Regions from separate parts of the Rhodospirillum centenum SW genome, predicted to be linked through region 1. Evidence: riboswitches for the same ligand, from Rfam matches in the RefSeq annotation. Region 1 holds a riboswitch; each other region holds the start of a gene.
What was found. A riboswitch is a leader RNA that binds a small molecule or an ion and turns the genes downstream of it on or off. The one in region 1 is predicted to bind cobalamin.
Positions count from the first base shown of each region.

Region 1 (7,483 bases):
TCAGCAGGGTGCGCAGGGACCAGCCGGCGCAGTAGCCTGCCAGCATGTCCAGGTCATGGATGTGGATGTCGCCCTCGCGGTGGGCGCGGCCCACCTCCGCCGGGTAGACGTGCGACAGCCAGTAGTTCGCCACCACCTTGCCGGAGATGTTCAGGATCAGGCCACCCAGCGAATAGCCCTGGTTGGCATTGGCGTTGACGCGCCAGTCGGCCCGGTTCAGGTACTCGTTGATCGAGGTCTCGACATCCACCACCGTCTTGCGGTCGCGCCGCAGACGGGCGCGCTGCTCGCGGTAGACGATGTAGGCGCGGGCCGTGGCGAAATGGTTGGCGGAGATCAGGACCTGTTCGACCACGTCCTGGATCTGCTCGATGTGCGGCGCGTCGGTATGGAAGCGATGGCCGATCACCTTGATCGCCTGGATCGCCAGGAGATGCGCCTCGGCCCCGTCGAACTCGCCGGTCGCCTTGCCGGCGCGCTCGATGGCGGAGCGGATCTTGTCGCCGTTGAAGGCGGACACTTCACCGCTACGCTTGATCACGGACTTCGGCAGCGTGGCAAGGGCATGAACGGGCATGCGGGTCTTTCCCCTTCCGGCACGCGGACAGGGGTCGGGAACCGCCCGGCGCGGCGCCGGCGGGTTCCCTTCGGATCACCCCGTCCGAAGATGGTAGACTGGGTTACGGCAGGTCTCCTGGCTTGCGGGTCCGCGCCACCGTCCGGTCTTCCCGGTGCCGGTCGGCACCAGTGACATGAAAGGTCGGCAGCTCGCCGCTGACAGTTGCGGGGGCAGCGCCGGAATTGCACCGGCTTCCCTCTTAGCCCCCGGATAACTACATATTGTGTTGTCCGGAGGACCGTAACGCTAAATACCGTAAATGCAGGTTCTGCTTAAGTCAAGCTCCGGCGGCGCAGGAGGGGCATGACGGATCGCCATGCGGTCCGTCCACAGCCGTGCAGGCGGGCGTTGACAGGGGGATGGCCGTCTCCTAAAGCTCAGCCGTCACGGTTCTTCCGCTCCTCCCGGGTGCGGAAGCTAAGAGGGAATCCGGTGCGCCGTCCGCGGCAAGGCCGGAGCTGCCCCCGCAACTGTCGGCGGTGAGCCTCTCCCGTTCGCGCCACTGGACCCGCAAGGGTTCCGGGAAGGCCGGGCCGAGGCGACGACCCGCGAGCCAGGAGACCTGCCGCGACGCATCATGGTCCACGGGCGGGGTGTCCCGGCGGAACGACCGCGATCCGGCCGCCCCGGTGGGGATGACGGGACGTCACGGTCTTCCCCATGCCCATGCCCTTCACGTCTGAAGGGGCTTCCAGTCCATGTCCGATTCCGCGACGACGCCCGGCGACGGCCTCGCCCCGATCATCTACACGCCGCGCAGCACGGACGCTCCGCGCCGCGCCCGCGCGCTGATGATCCAGGGCACCAGTTCCGATGTCGGCAAGAGCATGCTGGTGGCCGGGCTCTGTCGCGCCTTCACCCGCCGCGGTCTGGTGGTGCGCCCGTTCAAGGCGCAGAACATGAGCAACAACGCCGCCGTGGTGCCCGACGCCGACGCCCCGCCGGAAGCGGACGGCACGCCGGCACGCGGCGAGATCGGCCGCGCCCAGGCGCTCCAGGCCCGCGCCTGCAAGGTGGCGCCGTCCATCCACATGAACCCGGTACTGCTGAAGCCGCAGACGAACATCGGCTCGCAGGTGGTGCTGCGCGGCCGGGTGCTGGGCAACTGCCCGGCGCGCACCTATCACCGGATGCGCAAGGGCCTGATGCCGCCGATCATGGACAGCTTCGAGCGGCTGGCCGCGGAGGCGGATCTGGTGATCGTGGAAGGCGCCGGCAGCGGGGCGGAGATCTATCTCCGCGCCTCGGACATCACGAACATGCATCTGGCGGAGCGGCTGGGCCTGCCGGTCGTCGTGCTGGGCGATTTGGACCGTGGCGGCACCATGGCCGCCCTGGTCGGCACCCACGCCCTGCTGGACGAGGCCGACCGGGCCCGCGTCGTCGGCTACATCGTCAACAAGTTCCGCGGCGACTTCTCCCTGTTCGAGCCGGCCTGCGGCACGATCACGGCGATGACCAACTGGCCCTTCCTGGGCGTGGTCCGCTGGTTCGAGGAGGCCGACCGCCTGCCGGCGGAGGATTCGCTGGCGCTGGAGCGGCCGGCCACCGGCGTGGGCAGCGGCCTGAAGGTGGCGGTGCCGCGGCTGTCCCGCGTCGCCAACTTCGACGATCTGGACCCGCTGGCGGCCGAGCCGGGCGTGGACCTGCGCTGGGTATCCCCGGGTCATCCGATCCCCGCCGATACGGACGTGGTGGTGCTGCCCGGCTCCAAGACCACCCGCGCCGACCTGGACGTGCTGCGGCAGCAGGGCTGGGACGTGGACATCCTGGCCCATGTCCGCCACGGCGGCCGGGTCGTCGGCCTGTGCGCCGGGTTCCAGATGCTGGGCCGGGTGGTGCGCGATCCCGCCGGGATCGAGGGACCGGCCGGCGAGACGCCGGGCCTGGGCCTGCTGGACATCGAGACGGAGATCGGCGGCGACAAGCGGCTGGTCGAGATCGACAGGCTGGACCGCAACAGCGGCCGCCGCGTCACCGGCTATGAGATGCACATGGGCCGCACGACCGGGCCGGGCCTGGAGCGGCCCTGGATGATGCTGGATGCGGGCGACGGCTCGGCCCCGCGGGCCGAAGGGGCGGTATCCGCCGACGGGCGGGTGACGGGCAGCTACATTCACGGCCTGTTCGGGTCGGACGGGTTCCGCTCCGCCTGGCTGGAGCGGGTGGGGGCGCAGGCCTCGGCGCTCGATTTCGAGGCACGGACCGAGGCGGCCCTGGAGGCCCTGGCCGACCATGTGGAGGCCAATCTGGACCTCGACGCGCTGCTGGCCCTGGCGCGGTGACGGCCCCCCGGTGACGCACGCCCTTCCCCTCCGCGGCAGCGCCCGGCCATGACCATCCTGCTGGCCCTGCTGATCGACCGCTTCCTGGGCGAGCCGCCGGCGCGGCTGCATCCGGTGATCTGGATGGGCCAGTACCTGGAGCACGCTGGCCGCCGGCTGCCCGATCTGCCGCCCTGGCTGGCACTGCCGGCCGGCGCCGTCGCCTGGGCCGTCGGAGCGGCGGCCACGGTGGCGGGGGCGGGGGCAGCGACGTGGCTCGTCTCCGACCTGCCGGCCTGGCTGGAACTGGTGCTGCTGGCGTTCCTGCTGAAGCCGATGTTCGCCCTGACCCTGCTCCTGTCGGAGGTCGCCGCCACGGAGACGGCCCTGCGCGAGGGTCTGGCGGCCGGCCGCGCCCGTCTGGGCTCTCTGGTCAGCCGCGACACCGCGGAGCTGGAACCGGAGCAGGTGCGCGAGGCTGCCATCGAATCCCTGGCGGAGAACCTGTCGGACTCCCTGGTGGCGCCGCTGTTCTGGTTCCTGGTGGCCGGTCTGCCCGGAGCCGCGCTCTACCGGTTCGCCAATACGGCGGATGCCATGTGGGGTTACCGCGGTCGCTGGGAATGGGCGGGCAAGGTCGCCGCCCGCGCCGACGACCTGCTGAACCTGATCCCGGCGCGGCTGACGGCGCTGGCGCTGCTGGGTGCGGATGCGCTGCGCCGCGACCGGCGGACGGTCCTGGCGGCGGAGGCCCGGCGCACCGCTTCGCCCAACAGCGGCTGGCCGATGGCGGCCATGGCGATGGCCCTGGGGCTGCGCCTGGGCAAGCCGGGCCACTATGTCCTCAACGAAGGGGGGACCGCCCCCGGCCCGGAGGACCTGCCCCGCGCCCTGGAGCGCGCCCGGCGGGCGGGTCTGGGCCTCGCCCTGCTGGCCGCCGTGGTGCAGGTGGCCATGGCGGAGGTGATCATCCATGTCTGACGTGCAGACCGGAACGGAGGCGATGCCATGGGAACGGTGACTTTCCTGACCGGCCCGGTGCGCAGCGGCAAGAGCGCCCGCGCCGTGGAGATCGCCCGCGGCTGGGGCGGGAACGTGGTCTTCGCCGCCACCTACCGCGTCGATCCCGCCGATGCGGAGATGCTCGCGCGCGTGCGCCGGCACCAGGAGGAACGGCCGGAGGGCTGGCGCACGCTGGAGGCGCCGGACGACCTGACGGCCGCGCTGGACGCGCTCGATCCGCCGCCGTCCGGACTGATCCTGGACAGCATCGTGATCTGGGCCGCCATGCGCTTCGACCGTGACGACAGCACGATCCTGACCGAGTGGAGCGCGGTCCTGGAGCATCTGCGCGCCGCCCCGTGGCCCACGGTCATCGTCGGTGACGAGATCGGCTGGAGTCCGGTGCCGATGGAAGCCGAGCTGCGCCGCTTCCGCGATCTGGTGGGCTGGCTGGGCCAGCGCACTGCCGCGGCGGCCGACGAGGCCTGGCTGATGGTGGCCGGATGCCCGGTGCGCCTTAAATGAGGGGGCGGACCGCCGCACCGTCCCCGCCGCTGCGCCCGCCGGGTGCCGCGGCCCGCCGTCCCGCGGCGACACCCGAGAGAGACCGGAAAGGGAGAGAACGATGAGCAAGACCAAAGTGGTGACGCGCACCGGCGACGGCGGCGAAACTTCCCTCGGCCGCGGCGTGCGCGTGCCGAAATGCTCCGACCGCGTGGAGGCCTACGGCTCGGTGGACGAGGTCGGCGCCATGATCGGCGTGCTGCGCTCCATGCTGGAGGACAACGCCGCAGTGGATGCGCGGCTGCGCGCCATCCAGATCGACCTCTACAACATCTGCGCCGACCTGCACATGCCGGGCGAGGCCGGAGCCGCCCTGCGCATCGACGGCAGCGGTCTGGAGCGGATCGAGGCGGAACTGGGGGAGATGAACGAGGGGCTGCCGCGTCTGGCGAACTTCGTCCTGGCCGGCGGCACCCGCGCCGCCGCCTTCGCCCATCTGACCCGCACCGTGACCCGCCGGGCCGAGCGCCGGGTCGTGGCCCTGGCCCGCGCGGAAGAGGTCAATCCCGAGGTGCTGCGCTACATGAACCGGCTGTCCGACTACCTGTTCATCCTGGCCCGGACGCTGAACGAGAACGGCGCCAAGGACGATCTCTGGGCGCCGCGCGGGGTCCGCTGACCCCGCCCGCGCCGCCGGGCCCCCGCGCTTGCCCGCCCCGCGCTGCCCGCCGGCCTCAGCCGCCGGCGAGCAGCCGGAGCGCCGCCGTCAGTTTCCGGATGTCCTCCTCACGGGTGAAGAGGGCCGGCGTCACCCGCACGCAGGCCCCCTTCGCCACGCCCGTGCGGTGGACGGTGAAGATGCCGAAGCGCTCCAGCAACTGCCCAGCGACGGCCGCGTTCTCCTCGGCCGATGCCTTGCCCGCGAGACGGAACGAGGTGATGCCGGCCGTGAGCCGCGGGTCCTCCGGCGTCAGGATCTCGATGCCGGGATGGCCACGCAGCGTCTCCGCCCAGAGGTCGCGCAGATGGCGCAGCCGCGCGGCGATGGCAGGCGTGCCGATCCGCTGCTGGAAGTCGATCGCCGCCGGCACGGCCAGCAGCGTGGCGAAATCCGTGGTGCCGGTGTGGATGCGGGCGCGGATGCCCTGCGCCCCCTCCGGCTCGCCCATGTGGGGCTCGATGGCGTCCAGCCGGTCGCGCCGGATGTACATGACCCCGACGCCGAGCGGGGCACCGATCCATTTGTGCAGGTTGTAGCCGACGAAGTCGGCGCCGAGCCCGGCCGCGTCGAACGGCACCTGACCCAGCGAGTGCGCGGCGTCCACGATCACGTCCACGCCGCGCGCCCGCGCCATGGCCACGATCTCCGCCACCGGCAGCACCAGCCCGGTGCGGTGGCTGAGATGGGTCAGCAGCATCAGCCGGACCCGCGGATTGGCCGTCAGCGCCCGCTCATAGGCGTCGATCAGCCCCTGGTGGGTCGCCGGCTCCGGCAGGGCGATGCGGACGACCTCCACCCCGCGGCGCCGGCGCAGGGACTCCAGGCCCGCCTGCATGCTGTCATAGTCGAGATCGGCATGAAGGACGGCATCGCCCGGCCCGAGCCGGTGGTAGCCGGCGATCAGGGTGAGCAGCGCCTCCGTGGCGCCGCGGGTCAGGGCGATCTCGTCCTCCCCCGCCCCCAGCAGGGCGGCGACGCGGCGCACCACCTCCCGCGCGTCGCGGCCGAACTCCCGCCGCGTGTAGTAGGAGGTCTCCCGGTTCACCCGGTCCTGGTGCCGGCGATAGGCCTGCAGCACGGGCCGGGCCATCATGCCCCAGTTGCCGTTCTCCAGATGGACCACGGCGCGGGTGGCGTCGTACTGGCCGGCCACCGCCTCCCAGAAGCCCGTGTCGCGCGCCAGCGCCGACGGCGCCAGGGCCGGCACCGGCGGCAGATCGGGCACCGCCGCTCCGGCGCCGTTCCAGGCAGCCGGAACCGTCATGCCGGCCGCCAGCCCGGCCCCGCCCGCCCGCAGCAGGTCCCGTCGCGTCACACCCATGTCCGTTCTCCCCTCACAGTTCCGGGATGCCCGCGAACGGAAACGGGGCGGCCGGAGCCGCCCCGTCCCGTCCGGCCCTCCGCCGGTCAGTAGCGCACGTCCAGGCGGACATAGTACTGGCCGCCGTCGGTGTCGTAGGGCGCGTTGCGCGAGTAGATCAGGCCGCGGTTGGACTGGTAGGTCGCCTCTCCGGGGTAGTTGTCGAAGACGTTCTCCGCCCCCACCCGCAGCGAGAAGGCATCCGTGATGTCCCAGGTCACGGCCATGTCCACGAAGCTCTCCGCCCCGAAGGTCTGGAAGATGTCGCCCGTGGCGTTGCCCGAGCTGTCGGTCCACTCGCCGTAATAGCGCAGCCGCGCCATCAGGTTGACCGGGCCGAGACGGTAGTCGGCGCTGAGCGTGGCGTTGTGCTGCGGCAGTCCCTCCTCGAACAGCAGGGCCTGGGTCGGGTTGCTGGCGAGCGACCCGCCGGTGACCTCGGTCTTGTTATAGTTGTAGGCCGCCGACAGGGTCAGGTGGCCGGGGCCGGCATCCGTCGCATAGCTGCCGACGATGTCGATGCCGCGGGTGCGGGTGTCGAAGTCGTTGGTGAAGAAGCTGACGCTGGTGAAGGTGTTGGCCCCGGGCACGCCCTGCGCGATGAGCTGCTGCCGGATCGTGTCGGTCACGGTGAAGCTGGAGGACTGGCTGAAGCGGTCCGTGACCTTGATCTGGTAGACGTCCACGGTGGCCGAGAAGCCGGTGTCGGTCTGGAAGGCGAGGCCGGCGCTGAGATTGACCGATTCCTCCGGCTTCAGCGGCTTGGCGCCGAAATACTGCGCGACCGGGTTGGACGGCTCCAGACGGCCGGAGGTGAAGGTGTTCAGCGTGACCGTATCCAGCCCCTGCGAGGTGCGGGTGCTGTAGGCCTGACCGGGCGTCGGCGCGCGGAAGCCGGTGGAAGCGGAGCCGCGCAGCGCGAGGTTCGGCAGCACCTCGACACGGGTGGAGATCTTGCCGTCGGTGGTGGAGCCGAACTCCGAGAAATCCTCGTAGCGGCCGGCAAGGCCGAT
Region 1 covers NC_011420.2:331,907-339,389, forward strand. The annotation lists gene RC1_RS01495 (ribonucleoside triphosphate reductase) at 1-577, opposite strand, end outside; cobalamin riboswitch at 668-877, opposite strand; cobalamin riboswitch at 990-1,203, shown strand; gene RC1_RS01500 (cobyric acid synthase) at 1,318-2,904, shown strand; gene cbiB (adenosylcobinamide-phosphate synthase CbiB) at 2,953-3,864, shown strand; gene RC1_RS01510 (bifunctional adenosylcobinamide kinase/adenosylcobinamide-phosphate guanylyltransferase) at 3,892-4,410, shown strand; gene RC1_RS01515 (cob(I)yrinic acid a,c-diamide adenosyltransferase) at 4,511-5,068, shown strand; gene RC1_RS01520 (aminotransferase class V-fold PLP-dependent enzyme) at 5,124-6,431, opposite strand; gene RC1_RS01525 (TonB-dependent receptor plug domain-containing protein) at 6,518-7,483, opposite strand, start outside.

Region 2 (7,483 bases), 1.8 Mb from region 1:
GCAGTTCGTCATCGAGGCCCGTCTCGCCCTCGCTGTCCACCGGGACATGCAGCAGCGAGCAGCTCGGCGCCAGCAGCACCCGGCCCGGCCCCAGCCGTTCCGCCACCGGCCCGATCCGGTCCAGGATGGCCGGCAGATCGGCCCGCCAGACATTGCGGCCGTCGATGACGCCCAGCGACAGGGCCAGCCCGTCCGGCAAGCGTTCCAGCGCACGCTCCAGGTCGGCCCCGCCGCGCACGAGGTCGAGGTGCAGGCCGGCGACGGGCAGCGCCAGGGCGGTCTCCAGATTATCGCCCAGCGGCCCGAAATAGCCGGCGACCAGCAGCTTCAGACCGGGCGCCGCCGCGGACAGCGCGGCATAGGCGCGGCGCAGCGCCTGCCGCGCCCCGTCGTCGAGGTCGAGCGCGAGGCAGGGTTCGTCCATCTGCACCCAGTCGGCCCCCGCCGCCTCCAGGCGCCGCAGCACCTCGGCATAGACCGGCAGCAGGCCATCCAGCAGCGACAGCGGCTCCAGGTCCGCATCCTTGGACTTGCCCAGCAGCAGGTAGGTCACCGGGCCGACCAGGACGGGGCGGGTCAGGATGCCCAGCGCCTTCGCCTCCAGGAACTCATCCACCGGCTTGGTGGAGGCGAGCCGGAAGCGCTGACCCGGTTCGAACTCGGGCACCATGAAATGGTAGTTGGTGTCGAACCACTTCGTCATCTCCTGCGCCGGCAGGCCATCCCCGGCGGCAGGGGCGCAACCGCAGCCGCTGCGCCCCTGCGACCCGCGCGCCATGGCGAAGCAGGTCTCCAGGGGCACCGGTCCGCAGGTCCAGCCATAAAGGGCGGGAACCGCACCGACCATGACGGAGGTGTCGAGGACGTGGTCGTAGAGGGAGAAGTCGTTGCTGGGAATGTGGGTGATCCCCAGCGCCTGCTGCCGGCGCCAGCTTGCGGCCCGCAGGGTCCGGGCCGTGGCGAGCAGGTCGGCGGGGCCGGTCCGGCCGGCCCAGTAGGATTCCAGGGCCGACTTCAGCTCGCGGCGCGGCCCGATGCGCGGCACGCCCATCGTGGCGACGGGCACGGCAGCGCCGGGAAGGATTGGTTGCGACATTGGCATGGACCCCATTGTGGATGGGGGCAAAGGCCATAGCGGACGCGAAGGACAGGCCCGCAGCACCAGGGGACGGTCCGGCGCGGCCTGCCAAGGCGACACACCGGGACACCCCGCCCGTGGACGTTATCTGCCATGGCAGGTCTCCTGGCTCGCGGGTCATCGCCTTCCGCCGGTCTTCCCAGGACCGGTCGGTCCCAGTGACACATGGGGGCGGTCGGCTCGCCGCTGACAGTTGCGGGGGCAGCGCCGGACTCGCACCGGCTTCCCTCTTAGCCCCAGCGCGGCCGCAGAGCCGCCTGGAGACCATGGCGGAACGAGACTAGACGCTCCCCCAGTCACGGTCAACGACACATAAAGAGTTCTTTATGTCGTTATGTCCTTGCGCCGACCTGCCTGTCGCGGCGGCAGTTCCACCGGGACCTTCCGGCCCGCGGATCGTTCCGGTACGGGAACATTCCGGTCAGGAAACATTCTGCCCCGGGGTCCGGTCCGGCCGGCGCCGGTCACTCCTCGGCGGCGCCGCTGCCTACGATGGCGGTGCGGATTTCCCGCTCCAGCATGGCGAGCGTGGCCTGCGCCGTCACGCCGCCATGGGCCTTCTCGGTCACGGCGAAGGAGAACAGGGCCAGCGTCGTCTGACCGTCGCAGGCGGACCCGCGCAGCCAGAGGTGGAAGCGCAGCGGCTCCCCGTCCTCCTCCCCGGCCGTGGCGAAACGGGCCAGCACCTCGCCCTCGTCCAGCCATTCCACGCTGCCCTCGCCGACGCGGCCGTCGGGGCCGTCGGCGAACTGTTCGGCCGTCTGGCGCAGCACGCGGCGGGCGTCGCCGTCATCCTCGGCCCCGCCGTCGGCGTAGCTGAAGGCGTGGACCGCCACCCGCAGGGTGCCGGTGCCCTCCTCGTCGCCGTGGAAGACGGCCAGCTCGCCGTCCTTCTCCGCGCTCCAGTCCCAGGGCACGCGGAAACGGACCAGATCGCCATGGCCGACATTGCGCATGGTCACCCGCTCCACCGGCTCGCGGACCGGCAGTTCGGTGAACTCGATGCGGGCAGCCTCCTCGCCCAGCCGGTCGATCAGCTCGGCCAGCCCGTCCATCTCCGTGCTGCTGTCGGGCACCAGAAGCTGCACCGTCACCACCCGCACATGATCGGGCGGGCGGAAGTCGGCCACCTTCCAGACGAAGACCTGGCGGTCGGGCGGCTGCGCCACGGCATAGGCGATCCAGCGCCGGTCGTCGCCGTCGTCCTCCGACGGCGCGATGCCGTGCGGCAGCACGTTCTCCCGGTCCAGATACTGGATCGCCTCCTCGGCGCGGACGCCGTAGGGGTTGCGGTAGGTGGTGAGCGAGATCAGCAGATCGACGGGATGCGCGCCCGGCGACTGGTAGGCCAGCCCGCCATCGTCCCGCGACACGCGCCGCCAGTCGGCGGGCACGCGCAGCCGCACCACCCCGTCGCGCAACGCCACAGGGTTCCAGTCGGCCGCCATCTCGCTGTCCAAGGAATCTTCCCACATGCCCTGGAATCTAGGCAGGAGACCGGGGCGAGTCCATGACCATGGGGCGCCGGTCCCGTTTGCGTGCAGGGCGGGGTGCGCCCGCGGCCGCGGCGCGCTATCGTCGGCCCCGTCTCCAGCCCCGTCTCCCGGCCCCGTGGAAGGACCCGGTCCGCCATGCCCAGTCCCCCGAGCCCCGACGGGTTCCGCTACCTGCCCGACCGGCTGGACGCCGCCGCCCAGCAGGCGCTGCTGGACGCCGTGCAGCAGGTCGCGGCGGCAGCGCCGTTCCAGCGCTACGTGACGCCCGGACGGGGTCGGCCCTTCAGCATCGACATGACCAACGCCGGCCCGCTGGGCTGGGTGTCGGACCGGCGCGGCTACCGCTACAGCCCCGTGCATCCGGCCACCGGCCGGCCCTGGCCACCGATCCCGGCGGCGCTGCTGGATCTCTGGGCCGAGCTGGCGGGCTGGCCGCAGCCGCCGCAGTGCTGTCTCGTCAACCTCTACCGCGGCGGCGGCGCCCGGCTGGGGCTGCACCGCGACGAGGACGAGGAGGCGGCCGACGCCCCGATCCTGAACGTCTCGCTGGGCGACACGGCCGTGTTCCGGCTGGGCGGACGGCAGCGCGGCGATCCGACCCGCAGCTTCCTGGTGCCCAGCGGCACGGTCATGGTCTTCGCCGGCGAGGCCCGCGCCGCCTTTCACGGGGTGGACCGCATCCTGCCCGGCAGCAGCGCCCTGCTGCCGGAGGGCGGAAGGCTGAACCTGACCCTGCGCCGGGTCACCCCCGGCGACTGACCGGCAACGGCGGGCCAGCGATGACTGGCCGGTGAGGACCGCCCGGTGAGGACTGCCCGGCGACGGCCGGCCGCGCCGGGCTCAGCTCTTCAGCCGCCAGCCGCGGGCATAGAGCGCCAGCGCCGCCCCGTAGAGCAGCGCCGTGACGACCAGCAGCACCATGAGCGACACCGCCGGCGGCTGGTGGCTCTCCCCGATGAAGCCGTAGCGGAAGCCGTCGATGGCGTAGAAGACAGGGTTGGCCTGCACGATGGTGCGGAACGGCTCCGGCATTCCGTCCACCGGGGCGAACAGGCCGGAGAGGAAGACCAGCGGCAGGAAGATGAAGGTCAGGAAGGCCGCCATGTGGTCCCACTTCTGGCTGACGATGCCCGACAGGAAGCCCGCCGCGGCCATCATCGCCGCCCCCAGCACGCCGAAGCCCAGGACTGCCAGCGGATGCGCCACCGCCGGCGCCCGCAGCAGCAGCATGGCGGCCCAGATGCCCGCCCCGGCCAGCAGCCCCGCCGCGACCCCGGCGATGACATAGGCCAGCACCGTCTCCCGCGCGCCGACCGGCGCCATCAACTGGTCGATCACCATCCCCTCGATCTTGCTGTAGACCAGGGAGAAGGCCGGGTTCTGCGCCGCCTGGAGCAGCAGCGACATCATGATCAGCCCCGGCACCAGGAAGTCCAGCACCGCGTCCCCGGCCGGGGTGCCGCGGTTCGGCCCCAGCCCGAAGGCGAAGCAGACGAAGTAGATCACCGCCATGATGGCCGGCGCGATCACCGTCATCGCCGCCATCTTGCGCACCCGCAGCAGCTCGCGCCGCATCAGCGTGACGAAGCCCCGCCAGTGGAAGGCGCCGATGTGCCGGTCGAAGGCCGGATCGAAGGCGCCGGCGGGCGGCGGGGGGACATCGCGCGGGGACATGGGCGGTCAGGCCTTCAGCTTGTAGCCGCTGGACAGCATCCGCAGGACCACGGCCAGGAGCACCAGATTGGCCCCCGTCATCACCAGGATGCCCGTGGTCAGGGTGCCGTCCGTCTGGCCGATGAATCCGTAGCGGAAGCCGTCGATGAAATAGAAGAACGGGTTCAGGTGCGCGATGAAGCGGAAGGCCGGGGGCACGCTGTCGATGGTGTAGAAGGTGCCCGAGAGGAAGGAGAGCGGGGTGACGATGAAGTTCGTCACCGCCGCCATGTGGTCGAACTTCTCCGCCCAGATGCCGCCGATCAGGCCCAGCAGCGACAGCAGCATGGCCGCCGCCACGGCATGGAACAGGATGAACTGGGGCGCGTACAGCCCGAGCGGCACGAAGATCCAGATGGCGGCCGCCGTCGCCAGCCCGACCAGCAGGCCGCGCGCCACCCCGCCCATGACATAGGCCGCCGCCAGCTCCCCGGCGGAGAGCGGCGGCATCAGCACGTCCACGATGTTGCCCTGTACCTTCGAGACGAGCACCGAGGAGGAGGTGTTGGCGAAGGCGTTCTGGGCGATGGACATCATCACGAGGCCCGGACCCAGGAAGACCAGGAAGGGCACGTCGCCCACCATCCGCACCACCCCGCCCAGGGCCAGGGCGAAGACGGAATAGAACAGCAGCGTGGTCACCACGGGGGCGGCGACGGTCTGCACCCAGACCTTCAGGAAGCGCCGGATCTCCCGGCGCGTCAGGGTCCAGAGGCCGATCCAGTTGACGGCGCCCACGCTCCGCGGCATGGGAAAGCTATGATCCGGCATTGCACAGGGTTCCGCTTGAGGCTGCGGCACAGTAGCGCCCCCGCCCCGTCGCGGGCAACCGCGGCCATCGCGCGAAGCATTGCGCGAACGGCCGGCGCCGCGGCCGCCCGACCGACCGCATCCACCCCGGGGGCCGCATGACGGACGACCGCGACCGTTCCGCCCCCCCTGCCCGTCCCGCCCGCCGCGGGCCGCGCCGGGTCAGCCCGGACTATCTGGAGCGGGCGGCGCTGCACTATCTGGAACGCTTCGCCAGTTCCGCCGCGAACCTGCGCCGCGTGCTGCTGCGCAAGGTGGACATGTCCGCCCGCGCCCACGGCACCGACCCCGAGGAGGGCCGCCGCTGGGTGGAGGACCTGATCGCCCGCTACCGGCGCAGCGGGCTGCTGGACGATGCCGCCTATGCCGAGGCGCGGGCCGCCAGCCTGCAGCGCCGCGGCGGCTCCACCCGCCTGATCCGCCAGAAGCTGGCGGCCAAGGGGCTGGAGGACGGGCTGATCGTGCGCGCACTCGGCGGGCTGGAGGGGGCGGAGAGCGGGGATGCCGACCTTGCCGCCGCCCTGGCCTATGCCCGCCGCCGCCGGCTGGGACCCTACCGCGATCCGGCGGCGCGGGCGGAACGGCGCGACAGGGATCTGGCCGCCCTGGCGCGGGCCGGCTTCGACCTGGACACCGCACGCCGGGTGGTGGACACGGACGACCCCGACAGCCTGACCGACGCATTCTGACCGGCCCGGCCTGACCGGCCGGGGGCTGACCGGCCCGGCCTGACCGGCCGGGGGGCTGACCGGCCCGTTCAGAGCGGCCCGGTCTGATGCCGCGGGCAGGTCATAGGACCCGGATGCTGTTACATCCATCGTCGGGGGGCGGTATCATCCATCGGCGTTATGTCCAACGGCCGGCCCTCTGGACTATGCTGCGGCCGCCCGTTCCAGCGAGCCGAGCCTTTGCCGCATCGCCGATCCGACACCACCCCGACGCGCGAGCTGACCCGTCAGGCCATCCTGGCGGATTTCGGGGCCTTCGCGCTGACCTGTGGCGACCGTGCGGCCCTGTTCGCGCAGGTTGCGCGCAGCGCCGTCCAGGCGACCGGCATGGCGGCGGCCCTGGTGGCGGAGGTGCGGCAGGGGACGGGCGGGTTCCTGGTCGTCGCCGGGGAGGGGCTGCCGCCCGGAGCGGCGGGCACCCTGGTGCTGCCCGACGGCGCCGCCACGCCCGTCGGCCGGGCCTGCACCGCCGGCCGGGCCGTCGTCATCCCCGACTGCGCCGCCGAGGCCGGGCCCGACGATCCCGAGCCCTTCGCCGCCCTGGGCCTGCGCGGCATCGCCGTGACGCCGCTGCGCGCCGGCCTGACCGTGGTGGGGATTGTGGCCCTGGGCAGCCCGGAGCCGCGGGGCTACGACATGGCCGACCTCTACCTGCTGGAGGGGCTGGCCAACATGCTGGGCGCCGGGCTGCGCCGCATGGAGGTGGAGGCCGAGCGCGACCGGCTGCTGGCCGCCCTGCGCGAGGGCGAACGGCGCTACCGTTTCATGACCGAGTCCATCCCGCAGATCGTCTGGACCGCCAGCCCCGACGGGGAGGTGGACTACTACAACCGGCGCTGGTCCGACTATACCGGGCTGAGCGTGGAGAAGGGCACCGGCGGCGAGTGGGACAGCGCCATCCACCCCGACGACGCCTCGCGCACCCTGCATGCCTGGACCACCGCCGTCGCCACCCGCACCCCCTATGAGATCGAGCACCGCATCCGCCGCGCCGGGGGCGGCTGGCGCTGGATGCTGTCGCGCGCCTGGCCGTTGTTCGACGATGCCGGCAACGTGGTCCGCTGGTTCGGCACCGCCACCGACATCGACGGCGAGCGGCAGGCACAGCAGGCCCTGACCGCGGCCCGCGACACGGCGGAGCGGGCGAACCGCGCCAAGTCCCGCTTCCTGGCCGCGGCCAGCCACGACCTGCGCCAGCCGCTGAACGCCATCAGCCTGCTGACCTGCAACCTGCGCACCCGGGTGGGCGATCCCGGCGCGCGGGAGCTTCTGGACCAGATCGAGGGCTCGCTGGACGCGATGATCGACCTGTTCGAGTCGCTGATGGACATCTCCAAGCTGGAGAGCGGCGGTGTCGAGCTGGACGTGCGGCCGGTGCCGCTGCAACCCCTGCTGAACCGGCTGCAACGGGACTTCGCCCCCGCGGCACGGGCGAAGGGGCTGCGGCTGGGGGTGGTGCCCACGACCCTGTACGGGCTGAGCGACCCGACCCTGCTGGAGCGCATCCTGCGCAACCTGGTCGCCAACGCGGTGCGCTACACCGACCGGGGCGGTGTGCTGGTCGGCGTCCGCCGCTATGGCAGCCATCTGCGCATCGA
Region 2 covers NC_011420.2:2,931,092-2,938,574, reverse strand. The annotation lists partial or broken gene metE (5-methyltetrahydropteroyltriglutamate--homocysteine S-methyltransferase) at 1-1,051, opposite strand, end outside; cobalamin riboswitch at 1,217-1,422, opposite strand; gene RC1_RS13645 (hypothetical protein) at 1,603-2,598, opposite strand; gene RC1_RS13640 (alpha-ketoglutarate-dependent dioxygenase AlkB family protein) at 2,770-3,393, shown strand; gene RC1_RS13635 (ABC transporter permease) at 3,475-4,308, opposite strand; gene RC1_RS13630 (ABC transporter permease) at 4,315-5,097, opposite strand; gene RC1_RS13625 (regulatory protein RecX) at 5,256-5,846, shown strand; gene RC1_RS20220 (ATP-binding protein) at 6,066-7,483, shown strand, end outside.
Region 2: linked by a shared signal. The riboswitch ahead of metE (5-methyltetrahydropteroyltriglutamate--homocysteine S-methyltransferase) and the one ahead of RC1_RS01500 (cobyric acid synthase) in region 1 are both predicted to bind cobalamin.

Region 3 (7,483 bases), 640 kb from region 1:
CTCCGCCGGCGGCAGCCCGGCCAGGGGACGGCCGTCCAGGCTGACCTGCCCCCGGTCGGGCCGGGAGAGGCCGGCGAGCGTCCCCAGCAGGGTCGTCTTGCCCGCCCCGTTGGGGCCGATCAGCCCGACCAGTTCCCCCGGCCGGAGCCCGACGGACACCCCGTCCAGCACGGCCCGGCCGCCCAGGTCGATCCCCAGCTCGTGTGCCCGGAGCCCCGTCATCGCACCTCCGCCCTCAGCCGGTTGAGCAGGAGCAGGAAGAAGGGCGCCCCGATCAGGCCGGTGACGACACCCAGCTTCAGCTCGTCATTGGTCGGCACCAGCCGGACCAGGATATCGGCCGCCAGCAGCAGGGCACCGCCGGCCAGGGCACTGGGCAGCAGCAGGCGCCCCGGCTCGTGCCCGACGAAGGGCCTCAGCAGGTGCGGCACCACCAGCCCGATGAAGCCGATGGCACCCGTCACGGCCACCCCCGGCCCGACAGCCAGCACCGTGCCCAGCACGATGCGGCGGCGCAGCGCCGCCACGTCCACGCCCAGGCTGGCCGCCGTGCGTTCGCCCAGGCCCAGCGCGTCCAGGCTGTGCCGCTCCCGCGCCAGCATCGCCATCCCGACAAGCAGGAAGGGGGCCGCCAGCAGCACATGGTCGCGCGTCCGGTCGGTCAGCGACCCCAGCAGCCAGAAGGCGATCTCCAGGGCCGCGTGCGGGTTGGGCGCGAGGTTCAGGGCCAGCGAGGTCAGCGCCCCGGCGAGGGTCTGCACCGCCACGCCGGCGAGGATGAGGGACAGCACGCTGGCCTGCCTTCCTGCCAGCATGAGGATCAGCGCCATGCCGCAGCCGGCCCCCGCCATCCCGGCCAGCGGCATGGCGAGCGCAAGCTGGGCGGAGAGCCCGAAATAGAGCACCAGCACGGCGCCGAACGAGGCGGAGGCGGACGCCCCGACAAGGCCCGGATCGGCCAGCGGGTTGCGCAGGAATCCCTGCAGGGCCGCCCCCGCCATGCCCAGACCGGCCCCCACCAGCGCCCCCAGCAGGGCGCGCGGCAGGCGCACCTCCTGCGCCACCAGCACCACGGCGGGATCGCCCCGCCCCGCCAGCCCCGCCAGGATCTGTCCGGGCGGGACCGGGGCCGGACCGACCAGCAGGGACACCAGGAACAGGGCGGCCAGCAGCAGCCCAAGCCCGGCCAGCAGGAGCCCGTCTCCCCGCGGCCGGGCTGCGTCCGGGGGGCGGGCTCGGTCGGCAGCGGCGGCGGTCATGACGCCCCTCCCCCGCCGCGGACGGCCTCACGCAGCAGGGCCACCCCGTCGATGGAGCCGGGGCCGGCGCAGAGCCAGTACTTCAAGGGGAAGGACACCTCCCGCATCCGCCCTGCCAGTGGGCGCAGCGCGGGGTGGTCCAGCACCGACTGGCCCACACCGGGCCGGTCCGGCCGGCGGCTGTCCACCACCAGAACGTCCGGCGGATCGAGCGCGAGCTGTTCCACCATGACACGGCCGTTCGGGCGGGTGGAGAGACGCCCGCCGATGTTCGTCAGGCCGGCCGCGGCCATCATGTCGTTGACGATGCCGCGGGAGCCGGGAACCTCGCCCCCCGGCCGGTACAGCATGGCGGTGCCCAGGGCGGGGGCGGTGCCCGCCCCGGCCAACCGTGCCTCCAGGGCGCGCCGCAGCGCCCGGCCTCGCTCCGGCTGCCCGACCGCCGCCGCCACGGCGTCGATCTGGGGCAGGATGCCGGCCAGGGTCACCGCACCGCGCAGCCGCAGCACCGGCACGCCGAGATGCTCCAGCATGGCGACCGTGCGACCGCGGGTGAAACCGCCGTCCACCACCAGGTCGGGCTTCAGCATCAGGATCTCCTCCGCCGTGCCGCCGTGCCGGTGCAGACCCGAAGCCTGCGCCGCGAAGGGCGTCAGGTTCGGGTCCGCGGCAAGGCGGCTGAGGCCGGCGATCTGCTCCCGCTCCGCCACGGCCAGCACGAACTGGTCGGCGCAGAGCGAGAGCGAGACGACACGGCGGGGCGCCGCCCCCACCCCGTCCGTCGCCCCGGCCGCCGGACCGGGCAGGCCCGCGACGGACAGGACGACGGAGGACAGGACGAGGGCGAGCGGCAGGAGGGCGGCGGCGACGCGCCGGCCCATGCTCAGAACGCCGCCTGGATGCCGATATAGGCGGAGCGGCCGGGCGTGTTGTAGTTCAGGACCTCCTGGTAGTCCTCGTCGAACAGGTTCTCGACCCGGCCGAACAGGCTCAGGCTGTCCGTCAGCTCCCAGCGGCCCAGCAGGTTCACGACCGTGTAGCCGTCCACCCGCGGCGAGGTGGCCGACGCGCGGTCGAGCTGCGAGGTGACATGGCGCAGGTCCGCCCCCAGGGTGACCGCGTCCGTCACCGTCACGTCCGCGCCCAGGTTGAACGAATGGCGCGGCCGCCGCGGCAGGTCGCGGCCGTTGTCCCGGTTCTCCGTGTCCAGCAGGGTGTAGTTCGCATCCAGCGAGAGCCAGGAAACCGGCTGCACGGCCAGCGTCGTCTCCACGCCCTGGGTCCGGGCGCGGCCGATGTTCACGTAGCTGGAGGTGAAGGCGATCAGGTTGCGGTAGCTGTTGCGGAACACGGACACGCCCGCGGTGACCTTGCCGTCGAAGAGGGCCTGCTCGATCCCGGCATCGGCGCCCCAGCTCTTCTCCGTCTCCAGGCGCCGGTTGCCGTAGGTCGGGTCGAAGAGCTGGTACAGGCTGGGCGCGCGGCGGGCCGTACCGTAGCTGGCGCGCAGCGTGGTGCCCACCGGGGACAGCGCATAGGCCGCCGTGGCGCGCCAGGTGGTGTCGCCGCCGAACTGGTCGTTATGGTCGTGGCGGGCGCCCAGGGTGACCGACAGTTCCTCGGTCAGGGCCGCGAGATACTGGCCGAAGACGCCCCAGGTCTCGACATCCGCATCGACGCCCGGCGTGGTGACGCCCCGGCTGCTGGTGGTGGTGGTCTCCGCCTTCTCCCGGTCCCAGGCGAGGCCGACGGTGGCGACATCCGCCCGGCGCAGCTTCAGGCTGGACATCAGGTCAACGCTGAGCTGGTCGCTGTCGAAGGTCGAATAGCGGTACCAGCCCTGGGGCTCGTCGAAGTCGCGGTCCGTCCGGCTGGCGCCGACCGACAGGGTGGTTTCCAGCCGGCCGTCCAGCGCCGTGAAGAACGCGCCGGCATGGCCGAACAGGGTCTCCTTCTCCTGGAAGGCGGGACCGTCGCTGCTGGCGCTGGGATCGAAGTCGGTGTCCAGCCAGTCCCAGCCGGCAGAGAAGTCGAAGCGCAGCGCCTCGCTGGCGCGCCAGCCGAGCCGCCCCCGCAGGGAGCGCATTTCCGACCCGTCCTTCTCGTCGCCCGCGCCGACACGGGAGAAGCCGTCCGTCTTGTAGTTGCTGCCCGAGAGCGAATAATCGACGTCGCCCGAGCGGCCGGACAGGGACAGATTCTGCCGGAAGGTGTCGTAGGCACCGGCCTCGACCAGTCCGCGGACGGTCAGCGGGCCGTCGCCCTGACGGGTGATGATGTTGATGACGCCGGCCATGGCGTCGTTGCCGTAGAGCGCGCTCTGCGGCCCGCGCAGCACCTCGATCCGCTCGATGTCGTCGCTCAGCAGGGCATTGAAGTCGAAATCGCGGCTCGCGCCGGAGCTGTCGTTCATCTCCACCCCGTCCACCAGCACCTTGACCATGCTGGTCTCGGAGCCGCGGATCCGGACGTTGGAGGTGGCGCCGACGCCGCCGCTGCGCGAGATGCTGATGCCAGGGACGCGCTTCAGCACGTCCAGGACCTGCGACTGCTGGCTGCGCGCGATGTCCGCCGCGGTGACGACGCTGATGCTGCTGCCGACGCGGTCGATCCGGGTCGGGGTGCGGGTCGCGGTGACGACGATCTCATCGACCAGGGGATCGCGCCCTGCGCTCTGGGCCTGGGCCTGCACCGCCAGACCGAGGCAGGAGGCGGCGGTCAGGCCGGCGAACAGCGCGTGACGGCGACGGGACGACAGGGAGGACTTGGGCACTTCTCTGGCTCCGTTCCACAAGGATGCGAAATCGGAAGCAGGGCCCGACAGCCGGCGCGGCGGACCTGCCGCGTCGGGGGGATGACAGGCCGGTCCGGCACCGCCATGGCAGGCATGGCAGCGACACGGGCACGCTCCTTCCGAAGCGCCGGCACGAAACGGAAATCCGCCCCGCCAGGACACCCCGCCCAACGGCCGTGCGACGCGTTTCCGAAGGCAGGTCTCCTGGCTTGCGGGTCACGACGCTCGCCCGGCCTTCCCAGTTTCCCAGTGGCCATGAATGGGCGAGCGCTCGCCGCTCACAGTTGCGGGGGCAGCCGCGGCCTGGGGCCTTGCGACCCGCACCGCGTTCCCTTTTCACCCCTTCCGGGGCACCTTCGGCGGGCTGAGGGTTAGCCTAGTCGGAACCGCGGCACAAGGGATGAGCGGCGGTGTTCCGAAACCTGTGGCAGCGGCGACACGCATAACCCGATATGCCCCAGCGCGCGCCCCCAGGACCCGGCGACCGGCCGGCGGCGGATCAGCCCGGAAGACCGCCCATCGGGAACGGACCGCCTGCCGCGGGCGCGGCGGGTGCGACGTGACCGGGCATGGCGGAGGCCGCATGCGGCGGCACGATGGCGACGAAGGGATCGCGGGCGCGCAAGGACCAGATCGCCCCGGCGGCTTCGGGGGATAAGGGGGCGGAGGCGAGCACCACCGCCGATGGCTGGGTGGCATCGAACAGACGGACCGCATCCTGCCAGCCGCCGGTGCCGACGACGGCAAGCCGACCGCTCTGGCACTGCGCCCGGGCCGCCGCCAGATCCTCTGCCTGTGATCCTATGATGATGACACGCACCGCACAGCCTCCGAGCGCGTTACTCCCCAAGTGAGGCGTAACTACGTTAACATGACGCTAACGCGGTGTCTGCCGTCTGATTCGCACCTCTCGGCCCGACGGTCGTGCGCCAGGGTCAGGCGACAGCCTGACGGAAACGGCGCCATCCCTCAGGCCGGGAAGATGTTGACATGGCGCAGCCTGACGCCCACCGCGGCCCCGGGGGTCAGCGCCCCCGCATCGGCCGTGCGGCGGTCCAGCAGGGCCTCCATGACCTGTCCGTCCAGGTCGAGGTCGAGCCGCAGCTCCGGGCCGACCGGCTGCACCGCCCGGACCCGGGCGGACAGGCTGCCCGGACCGGCGGCGGGCAGCACCTCCACATCATGCGGCCGGACGAAGGCGATCCCGGGACCACGGGTCCAGGCACCGGCCGGCAGGGCCAGCGACAGCCCCGCGATCTCCGCATGGTCGCCCTGGATGGTGCAGGCGAGCCGGGTGCCGCCGCCCAGGAAATCGCAGACGAAGGCCGTGGCCGGCCGGTCGTAGATCTCCGCCGGGGTGCCCACCTGCTCCAGCCGCCCCCGATGCAGGATGGCGACACGGTCGGCCAGTTCCAGCGCCTCCTCCTGGTCGTGGGTCACGAACACGGTGATGACGCCCATGCCCTTGTGGATCTCCCGCAGCCAGCGCCGCAGCTCCTTGCGCACCTTGGCGTCCAGCGCCCCGAACGGTTCGTCCAGCAGCAGCACGCGCGGTTCCGTGGCCAGGGCCCGCGCCAGCGCCACCCGCTGGCGCTGCCCGCCGGAAAGCTGGTTCGGATAGCGGTCGGCAAGCTGCGCGAGCTGGACCAGATCCAGCAGTTCCAGGACCCGCCGGCGGATCTCCGCCTCCGCCAGCTTCGGCCGACGGCGGGCGACCCGCAGGCCGAAGGCCACGTTCTCGAACACCGTCATGTGCCGGAACAGGGCGTAGTGCTGGAAGACGAAGCCGACGCGGCGGGCGTGCGGCTCGGTCGCGGTGGCATCCTGGCCGTCGATCAGAAGCTGGCCGGAATCGGCGAAGTCCAGCCCGCCCATGATGCGCAGCAGGGTCGTCTTGCCCGATCCGGATGGCCCCAGCAGCGCCACCAGCTCGCCCGGGGCGATGGTCAGGTCCACATGATCGACCGCCGTGAAGACGCCGAACCGCTTGGTGATGCCGGACAGGACGATGCTCATGCGCAGCCCCTCAATGCCTGCGGGTGGCGGCCAGCTCGGCCCCGAACCGCCATTCCAGCAGCGACTTCGCAACCAGGGTCACGATCGCCAGCAGCGCCAGCAGGGAAGCGACGGCGAAGGCGGCCACGAAATTGTATTCGTTGTAGAGGATCTCGACATGCAGCGGCATCGTGTTCGTCTCCCCCCGGATGTGGCCGGAGACGACGGAGACGGCGCCGAACTCCCCCATCGCCCGGGCGTTGCAGAGCAGCACGCCGTAGAGCAGGCCCCACTTGATGTTCGGCAGCGTCACCCGCAGGAAGGTCTGCCAGCCGCTGGCGCCCAGGGTGACGGCCGCCTCCTCCTCGTCGGTGCCCTGCGCCTGCATCAGCGGGATCAGCTCACGCGCCACGAAGGGAAAAGTGACGAACAGGGTCGCCAGCACCAGCCCCGGCACGGCGAAGACGATCTGGATGTCGTGCTCGCGCAGCCAGCCGCCGAACCAGCCGTGCGCCCCGAACAGCAGCACGTAGACAAGGCCGGAGATGACCGGCGAGACGCTGAAGGGCAGATCCACGAGGGTCAGCAGCAGCGACTTGCCGGGGAAGCGGTGCTTGGCGATGGCCCAGGCGGCACAGACGCCGAACACCATGTTCGCCGGCACGGCGATGGCCGCCACCGTCAGGGTCAGGCGGACGGCGGCCAGGGCGTCGGGCTCGACCAGCGCCTCCCAGAAGGGCCCGAAGCCCCGCCGCATCGCCTCCACGAAGACGGCGAGGAGCGGCAGTGCGATGAAGAGGGCGAGGAACCCCAGAGCCGTCCCGCCGACCAGGAGCTTCACCCAGAGCGGATCCTCCAGCACGCCGCGGCGCCGTTCCGGCGGCCGCTCGATCACGACAGGATCGTCCAGGACCGACCCGCCCCTGGCCGCTGACGCGGCTCTGCCCGGAACGGCGGGATCGGCGTCACAGGGGGAGGCGGTCACGGGCGGCTCCCTCACAGCCCGGCCCATCGCCGCGTCCAGCGTTGCAGCAGGTTGATGACCAGCAGCAGCACGAAGCTCGCCAGCAGCATGGTCACGCCGATGGCCGCCGCCCCGGCATAGTCGAACTGCTCCAGCCGGATGACGATGAGAAGGGGGGCGATCTCGCTGACCATGGGCATGTTCCCGGCGATGAAGATGACGGAGCCGTACTCCCCCACCGCGCGGGCGAAGGCGAGCGCGAAGCCGGTCAGCAGGGCCGGCAGGATGGTGGGCAGGATCACCCGCAGGAAAGTCTCCGCCCGGGTGGCGCCCAGGCTGGCGGCGGCCTCCTCCAGTTCCTTGTCCAGATCCTCCAGCACGGGCTGCACGGTGCGGACGACGAAGGGCAGGCCGATGAAGGTCAGGGCGACGATGACCCCCAGCGGCGTGAAGGCGACCTTCACCCCCAGC
Region 3 covers NC_011420.2:4,042,747-4,050,229, reverse strand. The annotation lists gene RC1_RS18530 (ABC transporter ATP-binding protein) at 1-222, opposite strand, end outside; gene RC1_RS18525 (FecCD family ABC transporter permease) at 219-1,259, opposite strand; gene RC1_RS18520 (ABC transporter substrate-binding protein) at 1,256-2,140, opposite strand; gene RC1_RS18515 (TonB-dependent receptor plug domain-containing protein) at 2,143-4,032, opposite strand; cobalamin riboswitch at 4,231-4,426, opposite strand; gene RC1_RS18510 (hypothetical protein) at 4,553-4,873, opposite strand; gene RC1_RS18505 (sulfate/molybdate ABC transporter ATP-binding protein) at 5,023-6,069, opposite strand; gene cysW (sulfate ABC transporter permease subunit CysW) at 6,080-7,060, opposite strand; gene cysT (sulfate ABC transporter permease subunit CysT) at 7,045-7,483, opposite strand, start outside.
Region 3: linked by a shared signal. The riboswitch ahead of RC1_RS18515 (TonB-dependent receptor plug domain-containing protein) and the one ahead of RC1_RS01500 (cobyric acid synthase) in region 1 are both predicted to bind cobalamin.

Region 4 (7,483 bases), 380 kb from region 1:
GACGTCGTCGTCCAGATAGGCCTGCACCACGGCGTTCAGCATCTCCCCCGCCGTCTGGCCCAGCGGGCCGAGGGAGCGGGTGAGGCCGATCTCCGGCATCTGCTGCAACGCCAGCGACCGCTTGGCGACATTGGCGGCGAAGTCGCCGATGCGCTCCAGGTTCGATGCCGCCTTGAGCGCCGTGATCACCTCGCGCAGGTCGCAGGCGACCGGCTGGCGGAGTGCCAGCAGGCGGATGGTCTGGGCCTCGACCTTGCGCTCCAGCTCGTCCAGCAGACCGTCCTCGCGCACGACCTTGCCGGCGAGATCGGAATCGCGGGTGACGATGGCCTGCATCGCCTCCCGGAGTTGCTGCTCCGCCTGCCCCCCCATTTCAGCGATATAGCTGTGGAGCTTGCGAAGCTCCTGGTCATAGGCATTGACGATGTGCTGCGACTGCATCCTGGACCTCCCCTCGGGAACCCTGGCCGCGGACATGCCGGCACGGTTCCACATGAGCCAATAATCCGCTAAGAAAACGAATGTCCACCTCTGACTAGCGGCTGCGCCGCGATCAGGCCATGACGCCCCACGAGTTGATCGCCACGCTGGAGAAGCACGAACGCTGGCTGAAGCGGGTGACGGGCGGCGCGCGGGCGATGATGCCGCTGGTGGACCTCCAGGGGCATAACTTCAATGCCGCCAACCTGCAATCGGCCAAGCTGTCGGGGGCCAACCTTTCGGACTGCGACTTCACGCGGGCGAACCTCAGCCAGGCAGACCTTTTCGCGGCGCGGATGACCCGGGCGCTGCTGACCGGCTGCAATCTGACCAAGGCCGATCTGCGCGGGGCACACCTGCGCGGTGCCAAGCTGAAGGGCGCCATCCTGCGCGAGGCGGATTTGCGCGGCGGCGCCCTGCTGGACCGGCGCAGCCCCAGCCAGATGAGCGTGCAGCGGTCCGACCTGTCCGGTGCGGACCTGGACGATGCGCTGCTGTCGAACGCCAATCTGGCCGGCGCCGATCTGGGCGAGTGCAGCATGGTCGGCGCCGACTGCCAGGGCGCGCAGATGTCCGGCTGCAACCTCTCCAACGCCGTGCTGAAATCGACCAACTTTTCCAACAGCGACCTGCGCGGCGCCAACCTCGCCGGGGCGAACCTCGCCGGCGCCTCGCTCCGCGGCGCCAACCTGATGGGCGCGAACCTGACCGGCGCCAGCCTGCGCAACGCCGACCTGCACGGCGCCAACCTGGACGGGGTGAGCCTCGCCAGCGTGGACATGACCGGCGCCAACATCACCCGCTCGCAGGACAACTTCTCGCAGAAGGTCCAGGCCACGCTGTCCGCACATTTCGCCTGGATCAACTCCAACGGGGCGAAGGGCACGCGCGCCACCCTGGACGGGGAGGATCTGTCCCATATCGGGCTGGAGAAGGTGAATCTCAGCGGCGCCAGCCTGAAGCACTGCACCATGGTCGGCGCCAAGCTGCGTGAATCGCTGCTGATCATGACCGATCTGGTCTCGGCCAACCTCCAGAACGCCGATCTCTGCGGCGCCACCCTGGACGGGTCGAACCTCCGCGCCGTCGATCTGACGGGCGCCCGGCTGGACGGGGCGGAGATCGGGTCCGTGGACATAAAGGGACCGGACGGCCGTCCCACCGGCCGGCTGTGGCCGGCGAACCTGTCCGGCGCGAAGCTCGTGAAGGCCAGCCTCGTGCGGGCGAACCTGCGCAACGCGAACCTCTCCGGGGCCGACCTGCGGGGGGCCGACCTCACCGGCGCCAACCTGATCGATGCCAATCTACGCGGCGCCCTGCTGGACGAGGCCGTGCTGACCGGGGCCGCCCTGCCCCTGCCGGACGAGGATGAGGACGACTGACGGGTCGCCTCCGTGACCGGCCCGCCCCTCCCGTATCAGCCGGGGCCGAGTCGTCGCAGCACCCAGTCCAGCCGCGCTTCCGGCGCCATCGCCCGGTCGGGCACGATGACCAGCCGGGCGGGATCGACCCAGCGCCGGCACAGCCCCGCCACCAGTTCCTGGAAATGGAGCTGCATCCAGGGATTGGGAAAGCGCACGCCGTCATCCTCCAGCGGAATGCAGCCCCAGGGCAGCAGCAGCACGGCGCTGTAGTCCGCCATCGCCGCCACCGCACGGGCGAGCAGCGCCTCGGTCGCGGCGGGATCGTCCACCCCGAACCCGTTGGACAGCCAATGGGCGGCGAAATCCAGCGGCGTGCGGTCGGTGACGAAGCCGCCGTCTGCCTGCGCCATCGCCCGCACCAGCGCATCCGCCTGGGCGCGGATCAGGGCGCGGTGCCCCTCGCGCGTCAGGGTGTGGAGATCGAATCCGGCCTCCAGCAGCGGCCGCATCGCCTCCGCCATCACCGGAAGGTCCAGCCGGCCGCCCAACGCCTCCGCCAGTGTCGTCTTGCCGACGCCGGCGCTGCCGGTGATGCCGATGCGGTGGGGGTGGTGGTGCGGGGCGGTATCCATCCGGCGATGCTAGAGCCTTGCGGCCGGGTCGGGAACGGGGCGCTCGCCGTCCCAGGGTTGCCCCCTGCGGCGATGGAGCCGCCTTGTCGGGTCCGGACGTTTTCCCTACAGTGCCGCACATGTGTCGGTCCCCCCGAAGGGGTGAAAAGGGAACGACGGTGCGGCCTGCGCCTGGGTGACCGGGTGGGGCCAACGCCGTGGCTGCCCCCGCAACTGTGATCGGCGAGTTCGCCGCCCCCCGTCCGCACGGACGGGAACAGGCCACTGGGAAACTGGGAAGGCCGGGCGTCGGATGCGGACCCGAGAGCCAGGAGACCTGCCGGCATGAAGCGTCACGCAACCATCGGGCGGGGTGCATCGATGGGACGGTCCTCCGTTTTGCGGTGACGTGCCCGATGGGTTGCCGTGGACGGGGGTGCGCGCATGCGTCCTCTGACGAGTCGTGTCTGCCGCCAGTACCGCGCCGGTCGTTTCCCGGCGGAGGCGGAGCCGTGCCGTGTCCACGGGGACCCAGAGTCCCCAACCGCCCGACCCGCGCCCTGCGCGGTCGCGGCGCCAGCCGGCACGCAAGCGATGCACAAGCGACCCACCGTCTTCCCGCAACCCCGGTTTCCGCTGCCTTTCCTGGCAGCGGCCTTCCTCCTGCCGGCACTCCCCGCGACGGCCGCGGCCGATGACGCTTCCCCGGTGGAGGAGATCGTCGTCACCGCCACCCGGACGCCGACGCCGATCGACCGCATTCCCGCCTCCGTCAGCGTCATCGACCGCGAGGAAATCCGGCGCAACGCCTGGCAGACCCTGCCGGATGCCCTGCGCACCCTGCCCGGTGCCGCCCTGACCCGCAGCGGCGGCCCCGGCGGCAACAGCTCTCTGTTCCTGCGCGGTACGAACAGCGACCATGTCCTGGTGCTGCTGGACGGCCTGCCGGTGAACGATCCGGCCATGACCGCCGGCGCCTTCAACTTCGGCGACGACCTGCTTGAGGGTGTCAGCCGGATCGAGGTGGTGCGCGGCCCCGCCTCCACCCTCTACGGCTCGAACGCCATCGGCGGCGTGATCAACATGATCACCCGTGCCGGCGGCCCCACCGCCGCCACCGCCGAGGTCGATGCCGCTGCCGGCACGGACAAGACCTGGCGCGGCAGCGCCGGCCTCTACGGCACGCTCGACAATCTGGACTACGGCGTCAGCGTCCAGGGCTTCACCACCGACGGCGACAATGCCACGCCCTCGCGGATGGCCGGCAATCTGGGCGAGGATGACGGCTTCGACGCCCTGACCGCCACCGGCAAGGCCGTGGTCCGGCTGGAGAACGGCCGGCTGGAGGCGCTGCTGCGCTGGCGCAGGGCGGAGAGCGACCTCGACAATGTCCCGCAGGACGAGCCGAACTCCACCGGCGAAAGCGACCATCTGGCCTGGCAGCTTGCCGGCGAGCGGCTGTTCTTCGGCGGGGCGCTGAACTCCCGGCTGAGCGTGGGGCAGAGCCGCTACGACCGCACCTACCGCAACGATCCGGACAGCGTCTCCGCCGATTACAGCCGCGACACCTACGACAGTGTGCGGACCCAGGCCGACTGGCAGAACAACCTGACCCTGCCGGCGACGGCGGCGGTGAAGGACGGGGTGCTTGGCTTCGGCGCATCGTTCGTGCGGGACGAGGTGGATTTCGACACCCGCTCCGTCTCCGCCTACGGTCCCTACACCAGCGCCGTGGACGCGGATGCCGACAGCCTTGCCCTCTATGTCCACGCCCAGGCCCGCCTGTTCGACGCGGTGGACGTGACGGCCGGCCTGCGCAACGAGCATCCGGACGATTTCGGCACCACGACGACCTGGCGCCTGGGGGCGGTCGTGCCGCTGCCCTCCCTCGCCACCCGCCTGAAGGCGGCGGCCGGCAGCGCCTTCAAGGCGCCCACCCTGTATGACCGCTTCGGCACGAACAATTACGGCTACCGCGGCAATCCCGACCTGGACCCGGAGAAGAGCGTCGGCTGGGAGGCCGGGTTCGAGACCGACCTGCCGGGGGCGGGGCGCAGCAACCTCGCCACCCTGTCGGTGACCTGGTTCCAGAGCGACATCGACGACCTGATCACCTACCGCTACAACCCGGACTTCACGAGCACGGTCGTCAACGTCAACGAGGCGCACACCAAGGGGGTGGAGACGATCCTCACCCTGCGCCCCGCGGACTGGGCCGAGCTGACGGCGAGCTGGACCTGGACGGATGCCCGCAACGAGCAGACCGACGCGCGCCTGCTGCGCCGGCCGGAGCATGCCCTGGCCTTCACGGCGGCGCTGGAGCCCGTCGCGGGCCTGACCGTGGCCCCGGAAGTCTCCTTCATCGGGCGGCGGCGTGACTACATCTATCCCGACGGGAGCGGCTACGGTGCAGAGGGTACGGCCGGCGGCTACTGGCTGGCGAACCTGTCGCTGACCTGGCAGGCGCGCGAAGACCTCCAGCTCTACGCCCGCGGCAGCAACCTGTTCGACCGGACGATCGAGGACCCCAACGGCTTCGCACAGCCGGACCGGGGCATCCTCGTCGGCCTCCGGGCGACATACTGATGCGGCGGGCCCTGGCAGCCCTCGTGACCCTGCTGGCGGCGTGGCAAGCCCACGCCGCCGACGGTCCGCAGCGGGTGGTGTCGCTCAACCTCTGCACCGACCAGCTTGCGGTCCTGCTGCTGCCGCCGGAGCGGATCGCGGCCCTGTCGCATCTGGCCCGCGATCCCGGCCTGTCCCATGTCGCAGCCGAGGCCAGGGCGCTGCCCGTCGTACAGGGCGTGGCAGAGGAGATCCTGCCGCTGCGGCCGGACATCGTGCTGGCCGGAACCTACACGACCCGCGCCACCGTGGCGCTGCTGCGGGCCCGCGGCATCCCCGTGGTGGAACTGGGGCTGGCCTCCGGCTTCGACGACATCCGGACCCAGACGCGGGAGGTCGCCCGGGCGCTGGGCGTGCCTGAGCGCGGCGAGGCCCTGCTGGCGGAGATGGATGCGAAGCTGGCCGCCGCCGCCCCCCGCGACAGCGCCCGTCCCACCGCCCTGACGCTGGAGCCGGGCGGCTTCACCGCGGGCGGCGGCACCCTCTCGGACGCGGTGCTGACGGCGGCGGGCTTCGCCAATTATGCCGCCGGCCACGGCATGCGCGGATACGGCTATCTGCCGGTGGAGAGCGTGGCCGCCGACCCGCCGGACCTGCTGGTCGCCGACCGGGGGCCGGAGGCGCACCCGTCGCTGGCCGACCAGTTGCTGCGCCACCCCGCCCTGGCCCGCAGCGTCCCGCCGCGGGCACGGCCCGACATCCCCGGCCCGCTGATGAGCTGCGGCGCTCCCTTCATCGCCGACGCGGTGGTCCGGCTGGCCGAAGCGCGGCGGGCACTCCTGGGCGCCGGCACGCAGGTGGCGCAGACCCCCGCCGCGGCGGACGGGCCATGACGCGGGAGCTTTCCGCGGGACTGCTGGTCCCGGCCCTGACCCTGCTGGTCGCGCTGCTGTTCGTGGCCTCCCTCGCCGTGGGACCCAGCGCCGTGTCGCTTTCCACGGCGGTCAGCGACTGGTGGGCCGGCGGCGACAGCACCGCCGCCGTGATCTTCGCGGAGATCCGGCTGCCGCGGGCCATTCTGGGCCTGCTGATCGGCGCGGTCCTGGGACTGTCGGGCGCCGCTCTCCAGGGCCTGCTGCGCAACCCGCTGGCCGAACCAGGACTGCTGGGCGTGTCGGCCAGCGCCGCACTGGGGGCCGTCGTCACCTTCTACAGCGGCCTGTCGCTGGCCTTTCCCCTGGCGCTGCCGGTCGGCGGCATGGCCGGCGCCCTGCTGGCGGTGGCCCTGCTCTATACCCTTTCCGGGCGCGATGCCGGCGTGCTGACCCTGATCCTGGCCGGCGTCGCCATCAGCAGCCTCGCGGGCGCCTTGACCTCGCTCGCGCTGTCGCTCTCGCCCAACCCCTTCGCCCTGGCGGAGATCGTCTTCTGGATGCTGGGCTCGCTCTCCGACCGCAGCCTGGACCATGTCTATCTGGCGGCGCCCTTCATGCTGACCGGTGCGCTGCTGCTGCTGGGCACCGGCCGCGGCCTGGACGCCCTGACCCTGGGGGAAGAGACGGCACGCTCCCTGGGCTTCGCCATCGGCCGGCTGGGGGCGCTGGTGATCGTCGGCACGGCGCTGGCGGTCGGTGCCGCCGTGTCGGTGGCGGGGACCATCGGCTTCGTCGGCCTGATCGTGCCGCACCTGCTGCGCCCGCTGGTGGGACACCGGCCGAGCCGGCTGCTGCCCTTGTCCGCCCTGGGCGGGGCGGCGCTGACGCTGGCGGCCGACGTCGCCGTCCGCCTGGGCGGGGCCGGACCGTCCGAACTGAAGCTGGGGGTCGTCACCGCCCTGCTGGGCGCACCGTTCTTCCTGGCCCTGGTGCTGCGGACACGGCGGAGGGTGGCATGAGCGCTCCCTTGCTCGAAGGGCGCGGCCTGCGCCTGTCCTATTCCGGACGGACGGTCCTGGCCGAAGCCGGCGTCACCCTGGGACACGGTGAGCTGGTCGGGCTGATCGGCCCCAACGGTGCCGGCAAGACCACCCTGCTGAAGTGTCTGGCCGGGCTGTTGCGGGCCGATGCCGGGACGGTGACCCTGGACGGCGCCGCCCTGGACCGGGTACCACCCCGGCTGCTGGCCCGCCGTCTGGCCTATCTGGCGCAGTCCACCGCCGTCCACTGGCCGCTGACGGTGGAGCGGGTGGTGGCGCTGGGCCGGCTGCCGCACCTGGACCCCTGGCGCGCCCCCGGCGCGGCCGACGCGACCGCCATCGAGCGGGCGCTCGCACAGTGCGGCGTCGCCCATCTGCGCGAGCGCGTCGTGACGACGCTGTCCGGCGGCGAACGCGCCCGGGTGCTGCTGGCCCGTGCCCTGGCGGTGGAGCCGGACCTGCTGCTGGCGGATGAGCCGGTGGCGGGGCTCGACCCCTACCACCAGCTCCAGGTGATGGAGGTGCTGCGCCAGGGCAGCACGCAGGGC
Region 4 covers NC_011420.2:713,304-720,786, reverse strand. The annotation lists gene phoU (phosphate signaling complex protein PhoU) at 1-441, opposite strand, end outside; gene RC1_RS03160 (pentapeptide repeat-containing protein) at 561-1,862, shown strand; gene RC1_RS03155 (AAA family ATPase) at 1,898-2,476, opposite strand; cobalamin riboswitch at 2,585-2,814, shown strand; gene RC1_RS03145 (TonB-dependent receptor plug domain-containing protein) at 3,050-5,041, shown strand; gene RC1_RS03140 (ABC transporter substrate-binding protein) at 5,041-5,913, shown strand; gene RC1_RS03135 (FecCD family ABC transporter permease) at 5,910-6,914, shown strand; gene RC1_RS03130 (ABC transporter ATP-binding protein) at 6,911-7,483, shown strand, end outside.
Region 4: linked by a shared signal. The riboswitch ahead of RC1_RS03145 (TonB-dependent receptor plug domain-containing protein) and the one ahead of RC1_RS01500 (cobyric acid synthase) in region 1 are both predicted to bind cobalamin.